Regions from separate parts of the Micromonospora sp. WMMD735 genome, predicted to be linked through region 2. Evidence: predicted binding sites of a transcription regulator. Region 2 holds the regulator's gene; the other holds the start of a gene.
The links. The regulator HrcA, encoded in region 2, represses chaperone genes, less so after heat shock. The targets are predictions, from matches to a motif close to GGTTNGCACNCTCNNNNNGAGNGTGCNAACC.
Positions count from the first base shown of each region.

Region 1 (3,881 bases), 600 kb from region 2:
ACGACCGCCACCGCCAGCGCCCCGTCGACCTCGGCGACGAGCGTCTTGAACACCCGCTCCGGTGGCACGCCGAGCGCCGCCGCGACCAGCGCGCCGTAGTTCGGCGCGTCCGGCGCGACGTCGTACGGGTGGGTGCGGTGGGCGATCCTGCGCCTGGTCAGCAGCGCCGTCGCCGCGGTGGCCTGTCCCGCCATGCCGGTCACGCTAGCCCGGCGGGCCCCCGTCCGCGACCGGTCGGCCGACCAGCACCGTCGGCGCGCCGGCCACCCGGGTCAGCACCAGGCTGGCCGGATTCTCCCCGGCCAGGCGCAGGTCCCGGCGCAGTTGCTCGGGCGACAACGCCGAGCCCCGCTTGAGGATCTCCACCCGGCCGACCCGGCGCTCCCGCAGCAGCGCGCGCAGCCGCTTCAGCGAGAACGGCAGCACGTCGACGATCTCCAGACACCTGCCGAACGGGGTGGGGCGCGGGGCGTCCGCGTAGAGGTAGGCGATGCTCGGGTCGCCAAGCGTCGCGTCGAGGGTGTCGGCCAGTTCGGCGACCAGGTGCGCCCGGACCACCGCCGGGTCCGGGTCGTACAGGTAGCGCCGTACCGGTCCGACTCCCGCCTCGACGTCACCCGTGCCGGTCAGTTGGTGGCTCCGTTCCGGCGGGTCACCGGGGACGGCCGGGCGGTGGTCGTCGGTCGTCCCGGCACCGGGACCCGTGTGCCGCTCCCCGGGGGTCGCCGGGTCGCCCGCCGGGCGCTGCCGGTCGGCGGGCCCCACCCGCAGCACGGTCGCCCGGCGGGGCACCCCGGCGAGCGGGCCGCCCCACAGGGCCGCCTCGACCAGGTCGCCGTCGACGCTGACCCACTCCGCCTCGGCGTCGGCCGGGATCCGGGCGTGGTCGATGCCGGGAGCCACCTTCACCACCGTGTGCGGCACCCGCGCGGCCAGCCCGGTGACGAAGTCCCACGGCGGCGAGTAGGCGTCCGGGTCGAAGATCCGCCGTCCGGTGCCGGCCCGTCGTCGGGCCGGATCGCAGAAGACCGCGTCGACCCGGGTCACGTCGAACGCCGTCGCGTCGCCGCACTCCACGGTGAACCGCCCGGCCAGCCCGGCTGCCTCGGCGTTCGCGGCGGCCAGCGCGGCGGTGACCGGGTCGGCCTCCACGCCGTAGACCCGGATGCCGGCGCGGGCGGCGGCGAGCGCGTCGGCACCGAGGCCGCAACCCAGGTCGGCGAGGGTGCGTACCCCGGCGGCGGCGAGCCGGGCGGCCCGCCGGTCGGCGACCACCCGGCGGGTGGCCTGCTCCAGACCGGGGCGGGTGAGGAACATCCCGGCCGCCTCCGGGCCGAACTTGCCGACCGCGCGGCGACGCAGCTCGGCCTGGGTCAGCGCGGCGGCGGCCAGCCCGGCCGGCACCCCGCGCGAGCGCAGTGCCGCCGCCGCGACCAGCGGGTCGCCGCCGGCCACCCCGGCCGCCGCGGCGAGCGCGGCCGACCCCTCGGCGGTACGCAGCGCGGCGAACTGGTCGAGATCCACCCGCCCATTGTCCGGCCCTCCCGGGAGATCGACTCAGGCGGGCCGATGTCGCGGTGTCCGAGCGGTGTCGTCACCGCAACCTCCCCACCCTTGAGTTGATCATGGCGGGCGGTTGAACGGCGGCGACACGAAGGGCGGCAGATTGGCACTCTCCTTGACGGAGTGCTAGCCGAGGAATAACCTGCGATTAGCACTCTCACCCCGAGGGTGCCAGCGTTCGGGCCGTCCGGCCCGGGTGCTGAACGCCAGGCGGACCGGCACCCGCGACGACGGCCCCGCCCGGTGGCATGTGGCAGATTGACGCTGGTCGGACTCTCGGCCGGCAACGAAACCAAGTACCCCAGGAGGGTATGCCCGTGACTACCGCGACCAAGGTTGCGATCAAGCCGCTCGAGGACCGGATCGTGGTCCAGGCGAACGAGGCTGAGACCACCACGGCGTCGGGCATCGTGATCCCCGACACCGCCAAGGAGAAGCCGCAGGAGGGCACCGTCCTCGCCGTCGGCCCCGGCCGGATCGACGACAAGGGCAACCGCGTGCCGCTCGACGTCAACGTCGGCGACACCGTCCTCTACTCGAAGTACGGCGGCACCGAGATCAAGTACGCCGGCGAGGAGTACCTGGTGCTCTCCGCCCGCGACGTTCTCGCGGTCATCGAGAAGTAACCAACCGATTCCCGTGTCGTCGCCCCGGTCCGGCTCGCCGGGCCGGGGCGACGACGCTTCGAAGGGACATTCATGGCGAAGATCCTGAGCTTCTCGGACGACGCCCGGCACCTGCTGGAGCACGGTGTCAACGCCCTCGCGGACGCGGTCAAGGTCACCCTCGGCCCGCGCGGGCGCAACGTCGTCCTGGACAAGAAATTCGGTGCGCCGACGATCACCAACGATGGTGTGACCATCGCCAAGGAGATCGAGCTCACCAACCCGTACGAGAACCTCGGCGCGCAGCTGGTCAAGGAGGTGGCGACGAAGACCAACGACGTCGCCGGCGACGGGACCACCACCGCGACCGTGCTGGCCCAGGCCATGGTCCGCGAGGGCCTGCGCAACGTGGCCGCCGGGGCCAACCCGACCGGCCTCAAGCGGGGCGTCGACGCGGCGGCCACCAAGGTCTCCGAGTCGCTGCTCGGCCGGGCCGTCGAGGTGGCCGACAAGAAGGCGATCGCGCACGTCGCGACGATCTCGGCGCAGGACGCCACCATCGGTGAGCTGATCGCCGAGGCGATGGAGCGGGTCGGCCGCGACGGTGTCATCACCGTCGAGGAGGGCTCCACCCTCAACACCGAGCTGGAGGTGACCGAGGGTCTCCAGTTCGACAAGGGCTTCATCTCGCCGAACTTCGTCACCGACTCGGAGTCGCAGGAGTCGGTGCTGGAGGACCCGTACATCCTCATCACCACGCAGAAGATCTCGGCGATCGAGGAGCTGCTGCCGCTGCTGGAGAAGGTTCTCCAGAACAACAAGCCGCTGCTGATCGTCGCCGAGGACGTCGAGGGCCAGGCGCTGTCCACCCTGGTGGTCAACGCGATCCGCAAGACCGTCAAGGTCTGCGCGGTCAAGGCCCCCGGCTTCGGCGACCGCCGCAAGGCGATGCTCCAGGACATGGCGATCCTGACCGGCGCCGAGCTGGTCGCCCCGGAGCTGGGCTACCGGCTCGACCAGGTCGGCCTGGAGGCGCTCGGCACCGCCCGGCGCGTCGTGGTCGACAAGGAGAACACCACGGTCGTCGACGGCGGCGGCAAGTCCGCCGAGGTCGCCGACCGGGTCGCCCAGATCCGCAAGGAGATCGAGGCGTCCGACTCCGACTGGGACCGGGAGAAGCTGGCCGAGCGGCTGGCGAAGCTCTCCGGCGGCATCGCGGTCATCAAGGCGGGCGCGGCGACCGAGGTCGAGATGAAGGAGCGCAAGCACCGCATCGAGGACGCGATCGCCGCCACCAAGGCCGCTGTCGAGGAGGGGACGGTTCCCGGCGGCGGTGCCGCGCTGGCCCAGATCCGCTCGGTGCTCGACGACGACCTCGGCCTGACCGGTGACGAGAAGGTCGGTGTCTCGATCGTGCGCAAGGCGCTGGTCGAGCCGCTGCGCTGGATCGCCCAGAACGCCGGCCACGACGGCTACGTGGTGGTGGAGAAGGTCGCCGGCCAGGACTGGGGCCAGGGCCTCGACGCCGCTCAGGGCGAGTACGTCGACCTGGTCAAGTCCGGCATCATCGACCCGGTGAAGGTGACCCGCAACGCGGTCACCAACGCCGCGTCGATCGCCGGCCTCCTGCTGACCACCGAGAGCCTGGTGGTCGAGAAGCCGGAGCAGCCGGAGCCGGCCGCCGCCGGTGGGCACGGCCACGGCCACGGTCAC
Region 1 covers NZ_JBMHMJ010000002.1:4,123,976-4,127,856, reverse strand. The annotation lists gene ybaK (Cys-tRNA(Pro) deacylase) at 1-194, opposite strand, end outside; gene ACN268_RS17525 (THUMP-like domain-containing protein) at 205-1,524, opposite strand; gene groES (co-chaperone GroES) at 1,875-2,189, shown strand; gene groL (chaperonin GroEL) at 2,262-3,881, shown strand, end outside.
Region 1: a site for HrcA is predicted at 1,710-1,740, ahead of groES (co-chaperone GroES). Genes of this name have one in related genera too.

Region 2 (3,881 bases):
CGCAACGTGCTGCCCGGCTGGGTGCCGGCCTTCACGTCGAGGTTCTCGTCGCTGTCCAGCGTCTTGATGGTGAGCCGGGTGCCCAGCGCGGCGGCGGTCATCGGCACGGTGACCCGGCAGTGCAGGTCGTCGCCCTTGCGGGAGTAGACGTCGTGCGGCCGCTCGTGGATCTCGACGTAGAGGTCACCGGCGGTGCCGCCGCCCGGGCCGACCTCGCCCTGCTGGGCGAGCCGGATGCGCATGCCGTCCTCGACGCCGGCCGGGATCTTGACGGTCAGCGAGCGGCGGGTCCGCACCCGGCCGTCGCCGGCGCAGGTCGGGCAGGGGTGCGGGATGGTGGTGCCGTAGCCCTGGCAGACGGTGCACGGCCGGGCCGAGACGACCTGACCGAGGAAGGTGCGCTGCACCGACTGCACCTCGCCCCGGCCACCGCACGCCTCGCAGGTCGCCAGGTGGGTGCCGGCTGCGGTGCCCGCCCCGGAGCAGGTGGTGCAGAGCACGGCGGTGTCGACCGTGATCGGGGCCTCGACGCCGAACGCGGTCTCGTGCAGGTCCAGTTCCAGCCGCAGGATCGCGTCGGCCCCGGGCCGGGTCCGTGGCCGTGGGCCACGGGTGCCACCGGCCGCGCCACCGAAGAAGGCGTCCATGATGTCCTGGAAGCCGACGAACGGGCCGGCCCCGCCGGGGCCACCCGGGCCGCCGGCGCCCCCGCCGCCCGGGGCGAGCGGGTCGCCGCCCAGGTCGACGATCTGCCGCTTCCGGTCGTCCGAGAGGACCTCGTACGCGGCGTTGATGTCCTTGAACTTCTCCTGTGCCTCCGGGTCCGGATTGACGTCCGGGTGGAACTGCCGCGCCAGCTTGCGGTAGGCGCGCTTGATCTCGTCGTCGGAGGCTTCCCGGCTCACGCCGAGAATGCCGTAGTAGTCCCTGGCCACTGCGTTCCGTGTCCTCATGTTCGTCTCGCGTTTGCGCCGGTCGGCGGCCGGAGCCGGCCGCCGGCCCTGACTGGTCAGTTCTGGGCCAGCAGCTCGCCCACGTAGCGTGCCACGGCCCGCACCGTGGCGATGGTGCCGGGGTAGTCCATCCGGGTCGGGCCGAGCACGCCCAGCCCGCCGACGATGGTGCTGCCCGGGCCGTACCCGGTGCTGACCACCGAGGCGGCACGGAGATTGTCGACCTCGTTCTCGTCGCCGATCAGCACCCGGGTGGTGCTCGGCTCCGCCTCGCCGATCAGCTTGAGCAGCACGACCTCCTCTTCGAGCGCCTCCAGGATGGGTCGCAGCGAGCCCTGGAAGTCGAGCAGGCCGCCCCGGGTGAGGTTGGCGGTGCCGGCCAGCGCGAGCCGCTCCTCGGTGCGCTCGACCAGGGTCTCCAACAGCACGGTGGACAGGGTGGTCATCGCGCCGCGCAGGTGTGGAGCACTCTCGTCGACCAGCGCCTGCACCAGCGGCGGAGTGTCGGACAACCGACTCCCGACCAGTTTCTCGTTGACCAGCCGGCGCAGGTCGAGGACGTCGTCGGCGGGGACCGGCGCGGCCAGCTCGACCAGCCGCTGTTCGACCCGCCCGGTGTCGGCGATCATGACCAGCATCAGCCGGGTGGTGGAGATCGGGACCAGTTCCAGGTGGCGCACCGACGAGCGGGCCAGCGACGGGTACTGCACCACGGCGACCTGCCGGGTGAGCTGCGCCAAAAGGCGTACGGTGCGGTGCACCACGTCGTCGAGGTCGACCGCGCCGACCAGGAAGCGCTCGATGGCTCGGCGTTCGGCCGGGCTGAGCGGTTTGACCCGGGAGAGCCGGTCGACGAAGAGGCGGTAGCCCCGGTCGGTGGGGACCCGGCCGGCGCTGGTGTGCGGCTGCCGGATGTAGCCCTCCTCCTCCAGCACCGCCATGTCGTTGCGGACGGTCGCCGGGGAGACCCCGAGCTGGTGCCGCTCGACGAGCGTCTTGCTGCCGACGGGCTCCTGCGTGGCGACGTAGTCCTCGACGATCGCCCGCAGCACGGCGAGTTTGCGGTCGTCGAGACCCATCTCCCACCTCCTGACGCACGTCGTTGCGGGCGCTGTCACACCCGGGCGAGCACTCTGGCACTCGACTGTAGCGAGTGCCAGTCTACGTCGGCAGTACCGCCACCGATATGATCAAGACGGACCATGACGGCGGGGGCGCTGACGCACGTTCGAGGCCAACCTCACCAGTGTCGCTCTGGTGCACCCTTGCCGGCAGCCCCTACCGTGGCGGGCATGACTGAACCACCTCGCCCTCCCGGCGCGGGCGACGGGTTCCCGCAGGACCCGACCGCGCCCCAGGGCTCGCCATACGAACCGCCCACCGCACCACTGTCCGGCGCGCCGGGCGCTGGCGGGTATCCCCCGCCCGGCGGGTATCCCCCGCCCACCGGCGACCAGCCGCCCGCGGGCGGTTACCCCCCGCCGGGTGGCTACCCCCCGCCCGGTGGCGGATATCCGACCGGCGGCACCTACGGCGCGCCGAGCGGCGGCTACGCCAACAGCGAGGACAAGACCTGGGCGCTGGTCGCGCACTTCGGCGGTGCCGCCGGCGCGCTGATCAGCTTCGGCCCGCTCGGCTTCGTCGCCCCGCTGATCGCCTACCTGGTACGCGGGCAGCAGTCGCCGGCCGTCCGGGCGCAGGCCCTGGCCGCGCTGAACTTCCAGATCCTCTGGTCGATCATCGCGTTCGTGCTGCTCTTCGTGAGCTGGTGCCTGCTCTTCCTGCCCAGCATCGCGGTCGTGGTGATCCAGATCCTGTTCGGGATCATCGCCGGCATGAAGGCCAACGAGGGTCAGGCCTACCGCTACCCGATGTCCACCAGCTTCATCAAGTGAGTCCCGACCGGCCGCTCCCCCGGCCGGTCGGGCACCACCGCCGGCCCCGACGCGCCCCGGCAGGGTGCGCGGCGGGCCGGCGCGGCCACGCTCAGGGCAGCAGGTCGCGGACCACCGCGTCGGCCAGCAGCCGGCCCCGCAGGGTGAGCACCGCCCGTCCCTGCGGATAGGCCACCGGGTCCAGCAGCCCGTCGGCGAGCGCGCGGGCGGCGGCGGCCCGGCCCGCGTCGTCCAGCACCTCCAGCGGCAGGCCGGAGGCGAGCCGCAGGCGCAGCATCACGTCCTCCGTGTGCGTCTCGGCCGGGGTGAGGATCTCCCGGGCCAGGCCGGGTGAGTGCCCGGCGGCGAGTCGCTGCGCGTACGTCGTGGGATGTTTGACGTTCCACCAGCGCACCCCGCCGACGTGGCTGTGCGCCCCCGGGCCGAGGCCCCACCAGTCGCCGCCGGTCCAGTAGAGCAGGTTGTGCCGGCACCGGGCCGCCCCGCCGCGGGCCCAGTTGGAGACCTCGTACCAGGAGAAACCGGCCGCGTCGAGGGCGTCCTCGGCGGCCAGGTAGCGGTCCGCCGCCACGTCGTCGGAGGGGTACGGCAGCTCGCCGCGCCGCATCCGGGCGGCCAGCCGGGTGCCGTCCTCCACGATCAGGGCGTACGCGCTGACGTGGTCGACCCCGGCGGCGACCACCTGCTCCAGCGAGGCGGCGAAGTCCTCCGGACGCTCCCCCGGTGTGCCGTAGATCAGGTCGAGGTTGACGTGGTCGAACCCGGCGTCGCGGGCCTCCCGGGCGGCCTCGACGGCCCGTCCCGGGCGGTGGGTGCGGTCGAGGACGGCCAGCACCCCGGCGGCGGCGGACTGCATGCCCAGCGAGATCCGGGTGTAGCCGGCGGCGCGCAGGGTCTTCAGCGACTCCGGGGTGACCGACTCGGGGTTGGCCTCGGTGGTGACCTCGGCGTCGGCGGCCAGCCCCCAGGTGCGGTCGATGCCGTCGAGCAGCCGGGCCAGGTCGTCGGCGGGCAGCAGGGTGGGGGTGCCGCC
Region 2 covers NZ_JBMHMJ010000002.1:3,526,879-3,530,759, forward strand. The annotation lists gene dnaJ (molecular chaperone DnaJ) at 1-935, opposite strand, end outside; gene hrcA (heat-inducible transcriptional repressor HrcA) at 1,010-2,032, opposite strand; gene ACN268_RS14885 (DUF4870 domain-containing protein) at 2,246-2,848, shown strand; gene hemW (radical SAM family heme chaperone HemW) at 2,940-3,881, opposite strand, start outside.